One region of the Curtobacterium sp. Csp1 genome, then DNA from elsewhere that is predicted to be linked to it. Evidence: riboswitches for the same ligand, from Rfam matches in the RefSeq annotation. Region 1 holds a riboswitch; each other region holds the start of a gene.
The links. Region 1 has a riboswitch for thiamine pyrophosphate ahead of HUN58_RS18285 (ECF transporter S component). Riboswitches for the same ligand answer to the same signal wherever they lie in the genome.
Positions count from the first base shown of each region.

Region 2: linked by a shared signal. The riboswitch ahead of HUN58_RS07020 (ECF transporter S component) and the one ahead of HUN58_RS18285 (ECF transporter S component) in region 1 are both predicted to bind thiamine pyrophosphate.
Region 3: linked by a shared signal. The riboswitch ahead of thiM (hydroxyethylthiazole kinase) and the one ahead of HUN58_RS18285 (ECF transporter S component) in region 1 are both predicted to bind thiamine pyrophosphate.

Region 1 covers NZ_CP054594.1:3,802,894-3,806,161, reverse strand. Annotated here, with positions in the region: partial or broken gene glgX (glycogen debranching protein GlgX) at 1-1,302, opposite strand, end outside; gene HUN58_RS18290 (hypothetical protein) at 1,432-1,824, shown strand; TPP riboswitch at 1,789-1,900, shown strand; gene HUN58_RS18285 (ECF transporter S component) at 1,895-2,566, shown strand; gene HUN58_RS18280 (ATP-binding cassette domain-containing protein) at 2,478-3,268, shown strand, end outside.
Region 2 covers NZ_CP054594.1:1,444,800-1,448,067, forward strand. Annotated here, with positions in the region: gene HUN58_RS07015 (ATP-binding cassette domain-containing protein) at 1-1,036, opposite strand, end outside; gene HUN58_RS07020 (ECF transporter S component) at 1,033-1,674, opposite strand; TPP riboswitch at 1,669-1,780, opposite strand; gene HUN58_RS07025 (hypothetical protein) at 1,861-2,184, opposite strand; gene glgX (glycogen debranching protein GlgX) at 2,314-3,268, shown strand, end outside.
Region 3 covers NZ_CP054594.1:3,185,747-3,189,014, forward strand. Annotated here, with positions in the region: gene thiE (thiamine phosphate synthase) at 1-505, opposite strand, end outside; gene thiM (hydroxyethylthiazole kinase) at 502-1,365, opposite strand; TPP riboswitch at 1,354-1,450, opposite strand; gene HUN58_RS15365 (NUDIX domain-containing protein) at 1,509-2,399, shown strand; gene HUN58_RS15370 (aminoglycoside phosphotransferase family protein) at 2,548-3,268, shown strand, end outside.

The DNA.
Region 1 (3,268 bases):
CGGTGATGAAGTTGATGCTCGCCTTGGGGGTCCGGCCGTCGTGCTCGTACAGGTCGGCCGACCCGGAGATGCGGGACGCGAACTCGCCGAGGGTCGACGGCTCACCGCGCCAGAAGTCGCGCACGGTGTGCCGACCTGGTAGCCGCCGGGACCGACGTCCCACGGTTCCGCGATGAGCTTGACCTGCGACACGATCGGGTCCTGCTGGACCAGTTCGAAGAAGGCTGCGAGCCGGTCGACCTCGTAGAACTCCCGCGCCAGGGCGGCCGCGAGGTCGAAGCGGAACCCGTCCACGTGCATCTCCGTCACCCAGTACCGCAGCGAGTCCATGATCAGCTGCAGCGAGTGCGGGTGACCCACGTTGAGCGAGTTGCCGGTGCCCGTGGTGTCCATGTAGTACCGCTTGTCGTCCTCGACCAGGCGGTAGTAGGCGGCGTTGTCGATACCGCGGAACGACAGCGTCGGCCCGAGGTGGTTGCCCTCGGCGGTGTGGTTGTAGACGACGTCGAGCACGACCTCGATCCCCGCACGGTGCAGCTCGCGCACCATCGCCTTGAACTCCTGCACCTGCTGCCCGCGGTCGCCGGACGACGAGTAGTGCGAGTGCGGCGCGAAGAACCCGATGGTGTTGTAGCCCCAGTAGTTCGACAGCCCCTTCTCCTGCAGGGTGGAGTCGTTCACGAACTGGTGCACCGGCATGAGCTCGAGGGTGGTGACGCCCAGACGCTTCAGGTGCTCGATGACCGCCGGGTGCGCGACGCCGGCGTAGGTGCCCCGTTGTTCTTCGGGGACGTCGGGGTGTGTCTCGGTGAGGCCCTTGACGTGGGCCTCGTAGATGACGGTCTCGCCGTACGGGATGCCCGGCGACCGGTCGCCCTGCCAGTCGAAGAAGGGGTTGATGACGACCCCCTTCATCATGTGGGGCGCCGAGTCCTGGTCGTCGGTCGAGTCCGGGTCGCCGAACGTGTACGAGAACAGCGCCTGGTCCCAGTCGATGTCGCCACTGGTCGCCTTGGCGTAGGGGTCGAGGAGCAGCTTGTTCGGGTTGCCGCGCAGTCCGCTCGCCGGGTCGTACGGGGCGTGCACGCGGAAGCCGTACTCCTGCCCCGGTGCCACGTTGGGCAGGTACGCGTGCCAGACGTGCGCGTCGACCTCGACCAGGTCGACGCACTCCTCGTTCCCAGCGTCGTCGAAGAGGCACAGTTCCACGCGGTCGGCGACCTCGCTGAACAGGGCGAAGTTCGTGCCGCTGCCGTCGTAGGTCGCCCCGAGGGGGTACGGACTGCCGGGCCAGGTGTGCAAACGGTCCTCCAGGTGTGGGTGCCGCCAACGTATCGGCGCGGCCCCTCCGCGTCCGCAGACAAGCCCCAGCAGTGGACGAGGGTGACTCCGCGCGTCGCTGTGGAGGAGTGGCCGAGTAGCCTCGCGCGCATGGCCAACATCGTGAGTCAGATCGCAGACAAGGTGCGCCCGATCGGCGTCTCCACCAACTACGGCGAGCCGGTCGAGGTCGGCGACCAGACCCTCATCCCGGTGTCGCTGGGCTGGTTCGGCTTCGGCGGCGGCGGGGACGGCGACGACAACGGCGGCGGGGGTGGCGGCGGCGTGTCGATCCCCGTCGGCCATCTCGCTGCTCGCGGTCAGCATCCCGACCATCTGGGTGACCGGCAAGGCGCTCGCCAAGGTGGTCCGCGCACTCAAGAAATGACCACAGGACGGACGGGAGGATCGTGGCGACGCCGCCACGGTCCTCCCGTCCGTCATCTGGTCGTCACCCGTCTAGACTGCTGCCACACACACGGGAGTCCGGGACCACCGGGCTGAGAGGGAGCGAACGGCGCTCCGACCGTCGAACCTGATCCGGGTCATGCCGGCGCAGGGAGGAGTCAGCACCATGCCTGCAACCATGCAGTCCACCGTCCCGTCCACCACCCTCCGGCGGTCGCTCCGCTGGCGCGTGGTCGACATCGTCGTCGCCAGCGTCCTCGCGGTCGCGATCGGCGTCGTCTTCAAGCTCTGGGAGTTCGGCTACGAGCCGCTCAGTGCGGGAGCCGCCCTCGTCCTGCCGGGATCGCAGTCGCTGTTCGGCGGCGTCTGGCTGCTCGCCGGGCCGATCGTCGCGATCGTCGTGCGGAAGCCCGGAGCCGCCCTGTACGCCGAGATGGTCGCCGCCTCGGTCGAGGCGCTGCTCGGCACGCAGTGGGGGTGGCTGACGCTCGAGGCCGGCCTCGTGCAGGGCCTCGGCGCCGAGCTCGTCCTCGCGCTGTTCCTGTACCGCGTGTACCGGCTGCCGGTCGTCGTCACCCGGGGCTCGACGTCGGGTTCAAGGCCGTCTACGTCGTGTGCGCCGTGGTCTCCGGCGCCGTCATCGCGGGTGCCGGGTCCTGGGCCATCGTCCGGGCGCTCGCCGCGACCGGAGTCCTGTCGCAGTTCGCGGTCGGCCGGGAGCACGCCAAGCGCACGACCCGCAGCGCGGCGTGACGGCCGTGTCCGCCGGTCGCGCGGACGCAGCGCCCGCGACCGAGGTCCCGGCGAGCACCGGCCCGGCCGGCATCGTCTTCCGTGACTGGGGGTGGCGCTACGCCGCCCGCGACGAGTGGGCGATCCGCGGAGTCGACCTCGCGGTGCGCCCGGGGGAGCGGGTCGCCGTCGTCGGACCGTCCGGCGCGGGCAAGTCGACGCTGCTGCGGGCCGTCGCCGCGGTGCTGCCCGACGAGCCGGACCCCGAGGACGACACCGCCGCGGCCGTCCAAGGCGCGGTGCTCGTCGACGATGCCGCACCGGGGACGGTCCGCGGGCGGGTCGGCCTCGTCATGCAGGACCCCGAGGCGCACACCGTGATGTCGCGCGTCGGGGACGACGTCGCGTTCGGTTGCGAGAACACCGGCGTGCCGCGGGACGAGACCTGGCGGCGCGTCCGGTCGGCGCTCGACCTGGTCGGCCTTGACCTGCCGCTCGACCGGTCCACGATGCGTCCCGGCGCGCTCGTGCTCGACGAGCCGTGCGCGAACCTCGACCCGGACGGCGTACGTCAGGTGCACGACGCCGTGCGCGCGGTCCTCGACGAGACCGGTGCGACGCTGCTCGTCGTCGAGCACCGGATCGGCACCTGGCTCGACCTGGTCGACCGGCTCGTGCTGCTCGCTCCCGCCGGCGGGGTCGTCGCGGACGGCACGCCGACCGAGGTCCTCGCCGCGCACGGTCCGGCGCTCGCGGCGGCGGGCGTGTGGGTGCCCGGGTCGGAGCCCGCACGGGGCTCGGCTCGGCA
Region 2 (3,268 bases), 1.8 Mb from region 1:
GCAGCCCGGCGAGCGTCAGGCCGAGCGTCGACTTCCCGACGCCGTTCGGCCCGGTCACCGCCAGCACACGCCCGTGCCGGACCGTCAGGTCGATGCCGCTGCCGACCCGGTGCCCCCGGCCGCGCGCCGTCGCGAGTCCCCGAGCGTCGAGCAGCGCCCGAGCGTGCGCGCGGTCCTCCCCGGGGACCGCCTGCCGAGCCGAGCCCCGTGCGGGCTCCGACCCGGGCACCCACACGCCCGCCGCCGCGAGCGCCGGACCGTGCGCGGCGAGGACCTCGGTCGGCGTGCCGTCCGCGACGACCCCGCCGGCGGGAGCGAGCAGCACGAGCCGGTCGACCAGGTCGAGCCAGGTGCCGATCCGGTGCTCGACGACGAGCAGCGTCGCACCGGTCTCGTCGAGGACCGCGCGCACGGCGTCGTGCACCTGACGTACGCCGTCCGGGTCGAGGTTCGCGCACGGCTCGTCGAGCACGAGCGCGCCGGGACGCATGGCGAGCACGCCCGCGAGTGCGAGCCGCTGCCGCTGCCCGCCGGACAGCGCGGTCGTGGACCGGTCGAGCGGCAGGTCAAGGCCGACCAGGTCGAGCGCCGACCGGACGCGCCGCCAGGTCTCGTCCCGCGGCACGCCGGTGTTCTCGCAACCGAACGCGACGTCGTCCCCGACGCGCGACATCACGGTGTGCGCCTCGGGGTCCTGCATGACGAGGCCGACCCGCCCGCGGACCGTCCCCGGTGCGGCATCGTCGACGAGCACCGCGCCTTGGACGGCCGCGGCGGTGTCGTCCTCGGGGTCCGGCTCGTCGGGCAGCACCGCGGCGACGGCCCGCAGCAGCGTCGACTTGCCCGCGCCGGACGGTCCGACGACGGCGACCCGCTCCCCCGGGCGCACCGCGAGGTCGACTCCGCGGATCGCCCACTCGTCGCGGGCGGCGTAGCGCCACCCCCAGTCACGGAAGACGATGCCGGCCGGGCCGGTGCTCGCCGGGACCTCGGTCGCGGGCGCTGCGTCCGCGCGACCGGCGGACACGGCCGTCACGCCGCGCTGCGGGTCGTGCGCTTGGCGTGCTCCCGGCCGACCGCGAACTGCGACAGGACTCCGGTCGCGGCGAGCGCCCGGACGATGGCCCAGGACCCGGCACCCGCGATGACGGCGCCGGAGACCACGGCGCACACGACGTAGACGGCCTTGAACCCGACGTCGAGCCCCGGGTACCACAGGACGGTGTCGTTGATGCCGAGCGCGAGCCCGGCGGCCGCCCCCGCGAGGACGACGACCGGCAGCCGGTACACGCGGTACAGGAACAGCGCGAGGACGAGCTCGGCGCCGAGGCCCTGCACGAGGCCGGCCTCGAGCGTCAGCCACCCCCACTGCGTGCCGAGCAGCGCCTCGACCGAGGCGGCGACCATCTCGGCGTACAGGGCGGCTCCGGGCTTCCGCACGACGATCGCGACGATCGGCCCGGCGAGCAGCCAGACGCCGCCGAACAGCGACTGCGATCCCGGCAGGACGAGGGCGGCTCCCGCACTGAGCGGCTCGTAGCCGAACTCCCAGAGCTTGAAGACGACGCCGATCGCGACCGCGAGGACGCTGGCGACGACGATGTCGACCACGCGCCAGCGGAGCGACCGCCGGAGGGTGGTGGACGGGACGGTGGACTGCATGGTTGCAGGCATGGTGCTGACTCCTCCCTGCGCCGGCATGACCCGGATCAGGTTCGACGGTCGGAGCGCCGTTCGCTCCCTCTCAGCCCGGTGGTCCCGGACTCCCGTGTGTGTGGCAGCAGTCTAGACGGGTGACGACCAGATGACGGACGGGAGGACCGTGGCGGCGTCGCCACGATCCTCCCGTCCGTCCTGTGGTCATTTCTTGAGTGCGCGGACCACCTTGGCGAGCGCCTTGCCGGTCACCCAGATGGTCGGGATGCTGACCGCGAGCAGCGAGATGAGGTTCGGCTCGAACTGCAGGTCCTGTCCGGGACGGCGCACGTAGGCGCCGACGGGGATCGACACGCCGCCGCCACCCCCGCCGCCGTTGTCGTCGCCGTCCCCGCCGCCGCCGAAGCCGAACCAGCCCAGCGACACCGGGATGAGGGTCTGGTCGCCGACCTCGACCGGCTCGCCGTAGTTGGTGGAGACGCCGATCGGGCGCACCTTGTCTGCGATCTGACTCACGATGTTGGCCATGCGCGCGAGGCTACTCGGCCACTCCTCCACAGCGACGCGCGGAGTCACCCTCGTCCACTGCTGGGGCTTGTCTGCGGACGCGGAGGGGCCGCGCCGATACGTTGGCGGCACCCACACCTGGAGGACCGTTTGCACACCTGGCCCGGCAGTCCGTACCCCCTCGGGGCGACCTACGACGGCAGCGGCACGAACTTCGCCCTGTTCAGCGAGGTCGCCGACCGCGTGGAACTGTGCCTCTTCGACGACGCTGGGAACGAGGAGTGCGTCGACCTGGTCGAGGTCGACGCGCACGTCTGGCACGCGTACCTGCCCAACGTGGCACCGGGGCAGGAGTACGGCTTCCGCGTGCACGCCCCGTACGACCCGGCGAGCGGACTGCGCGGCAACCCGAACAAGCTGCTCCTCGACCCCTACGCCAAGGCGACCAGTGGCGACATCGACTGGGACCAGGCGCTGTTCTCGTACACGTTCGGCGACCCGGACTCGACCGACGACCAGGACTCGGCGCCCCACATGATGAAGGGGGTCGTCATCAACCCCTTCTTCGACTGGCAGGGCGACCGGTCGCCGGGCATCCCGTACGGCGAGACCGTCATCTACGAGGCCCACGTCAAGGGCCTCACCGAGACACACCCCGACGTCCCCGAAGAACAACGGGGCACCTACGCCGGCGTCGCGCACCCGGCGGTCATCGAGCACCTGAAGCGTCTGGGCGTCACCACCCTCGAGCTCATGCCGGTGCACCAGTTCGTGAACGACTCCACCCTGCAGGAGAAGGGGCTGTCGAACTACTGGGGCTACAACACCATCGGGTTCTTCGCGCCGCACTCGCACTACTCGTCGTCCGGCGACCGCGGGCAGCAGGTGCAGGAGTTCAAGGCGATGGTGCGCGAGCTGCACCGTGCGGGGATCGAGGTCGTGCTCGACGTCGTCTACAACCACACCGCCGAGGGCAACCACCTCGGGCCGACGCTGTCGTTCCGCGGTATCGACAACGCCGCCTACTACCGCCTGGTCGAGGACGACAAGCGGTACTACATGGACACCACGGGCACCGGCAACTCGCTCAACGTGGGTCACCCGC
Region 3 (3,268 bases), 620 kb from region 1:
ACGGCAGGTCCGTGGCGGCGGCGATCCGCGCGAACCCGTCGTGCCCGAGCGCCGGCGGATGGTCCGGCTTCGTCGTCGTCGGGTGCACGACCCCGACCCCGAGCAGGTCCACCGTCCCGCGGGGGAGCCGCTCGACGGCCGCCAGGTGCTCCGGCGTGTTCGCGGTCAGCCCGACGTGGGCATCCACGCCGAGCAGGGCACGCGCCGCGGTCACCGGGACGTCCGACTGGCCGAGGTGCACCCCGGCGACGGCGTGCCCGGCGTTCCGCGCCGCCAGGGCAACGTCGAGCCGGTCGTCCACCACGACCGTCGCACGGTCGCCCACCGCGTCCGCGACCGCCGCGGTCAGGGCGAGCAGGTCCCGGGCCGACGCCGTCTTGTCGCGGACCTGCACGATCCGCACGCGGCCCTGCACGGCCGCACGGACGACCGCGAGCACGCCGAGGCCGTGCCGGTCGCACAGCACAGGGTCGGTCACCAGGTAGACACCCACGTCCGCGGTCACGCGCCGACCCCCTGCGGGGCGGTCGTGCTCGGTTCGGCGGTGATCCGGGCGGTGCGGACGACGTCCTCCGGGGTGAGGGACGCCAGCCGGTCCAGGAACAGCGGCTGGAACGTCCCCGGACCGCAGGCGTCCGCCGCCGCGAGTTCGGCGGCGATCGTGTGCACCGCCGTCGCCGCGACGGCCGCGGCCCCGGGGTCGTCCGGGGCCACCGCCGTGAAGGCCGCGACGACCGCACCGAGCGCGCACCCACCGCCCGTGATCCGCGTCAGGAGCTCCGTCCCGTTCGCCACCCGCACCACGCCGGTGCCGGGCGCGACCACGAGGTCGACCGCACCGGACACGGCGAGCGCGCCCACGATCCTCCCGTCCGATGCTCCGACGGCCGCCGCACGCGCGTCGTCGGGGCCGACCGTGCTGTCCACCCCGCGCCCACCGGCGCTCGCGCCGAGCACGGCGAGGACCTCGGAGGCGTTGCCGCGCAGGACCGCGGGGCGCATGGCCAGGAGCTCGCGCGCCAGCGCGGTGCGCACCGGGAGCGAGCCGACGGCGACCGGGTCGAGGACCCACGGGGTGCCCGCCTCGACGGCGGCCGTCGTGGCTTCGACGGACGCGGCACGCGGCTCGGCGTGCGGGGTGCCGGTGTTCACCAGCAGGGCGTCGGCGACCCGGGCGAACGGACCGGCCTCGGTCGTGACGTCGACCATCGCGGCCGAGGCACCGAGGGCCAGCAGGACGTTGGCCGTGACGTTCTGCACGACGGTGTTCGTGATGCACTGCACGAGCGGCGAGCGGGCCCGGACGGCCTCCAGCAGGTCGGCGGTGCGGTGGGCCCAGGCAGGGGAGGGCGCAGCGTTCTCCATGGACGATCCCTTCGCGAGTACGAGCTCGAGCAGGTTCGACGGGTGTGATCTCAGCCGCCCGGTGGCGGCACCCCGTGTCTCGGGGCACACGGTACACGAGCCGTCCGCAGTCATCGAGGGGGCCCGTGTGCCAGGGTTGACGGGTGCCAGATCCGACGCCTCCCGGACCCCCGCCCGGTCCGCGTGACCCCGGCGACGCGTGGGCGGTCGGACCCGACGGGACTCAGGCGTGGGGCCGCTTCGGCGCCGCCGGTCTGCTCGTCGACGACGGCCACGGCCGCGTGCTCCTGCAGCACCGCGTCGAGTGGAGCCACCACGGCGGCACCTGGGGCATCCCCGGCGGCGCCCGGCACCAGGGCGAGGACGCCGTCACCGGCGCGCTCCGCGAGTCCGCGGAAGAGGCCGGGGTACCCGAGGACGGTGTCGACCTGCGCCACACGGCCGTCCTCGACCTCGGGTTCTGGACCTACACGACCGTGGTGGGCCGCGCCTCCCGGCCGTTCGACCCGGTGATCGCGGACCGCGAGAGCCTCGCGCTGTCCTGGATCCCGCTCGACCAGGTCCTCGACCTGCCGCTGCACCCGGGCTTCGGCGCCTCGTGGCCGGCGCTCCGCGACGCCATCACGACCACCCCGCACGTCGTCGTCGACGCCGCGAACGTCGTCGGCAGCGTGCCCGACGGCTGGTGGAAGGACCGCGCCGGTGCCGCGTCGCGACTGCTGGCGTCCGTGTCGGCGCTCGCCGCGGCCGGGCTGCCCGCCGACGCCCTCGGGCTCGGCTTCGACCGGTGGTGGCCGCGCTGGACCGTGGTGCTCGAGGGTGCCGCGCGCGGTGCGGACGACGTCGGTACGGACGTGAACGTGGTGCGCGCGGAGGGGTCCGGGGACGACGCCGTGGTCGCGGCGACGGCGGCCGCGGTCGATGCCGGCGACGCGCCCGTCGTGGTCGTCACGGCGGACCGTGAGCTGCGTGAACGCGTCGGGGCGCTCGGGGCCGAGGCCCGCGGTCCCGGCTGGTTCCGCGAGCAGGGCTGAGCGACCGCCGGGCTCCGGTTCCGGTGTCGCCGGGCTCCGGTTCCGGGGTCGCCCTGCGACGCGCATCGTGACCGAACCGTGACGGAGGGGGCTCCGTGCCGATACGCTGGCGCCCACGTCGACGGGGACGTGCCGACAGGAGGTCACGATGGAGCGTGTCACGAGAGCCGACGACCGCGTCCACCGCCCAGCCGGGCCCTGGACGCCGACGGTGCACCAGCTGCTCACGCACCTGCACGAGCAGGGCTTCGTCGCGGCGCCCGAGCCCATCGCCCTCGGCGACGCGCTCGAGACGGTCACCTTCGTGCCCGGCGTCGCGGGCAACTACCCGTGGAGCGCCGAGATCGCGGGCGAGGCGGCCCTCGTCACCTCCGCGCGCCTGCTCCGGCAGTACCACGACGCCGCGGCCACGTACCCGCGCAGCGCGACGGACGTGTGGTCGCAGGCCGAACGCCTGCCGGTCGAGACGATCGTGCACGGCGACTTCGCGCCGTACAACTGCGTCTACGACGGCATCGCGGCGGTCGGGCTCATCGACTTCGACACCGCGCACCCCGGTCCGCGGGTGTGGGACGTCGCGAGCGCGGTGTACCGGTTCGCCCCGTTCACCACCGGGCAGGTCGAGGGCAGCACGGCGCCGACCCTGGACGAGCGACTCGAGCGGGCCGCGGAGTTCTGCCGCGCCTACGAGCTCGACGACCGGTCCCGCGGGGTGCTCGTCGAGACGATGACCGCCTCGCTCGTCGCCCTCGTGACGACCATGGAGACCGAGGCCGCCGCCGGCAACCCGAAGTTCATCAGCGACCTGGAACACGGCCACGCCGAGCTCTACCGGGCCGACGTGGCGTACATCGAGGCGAACGCGGACG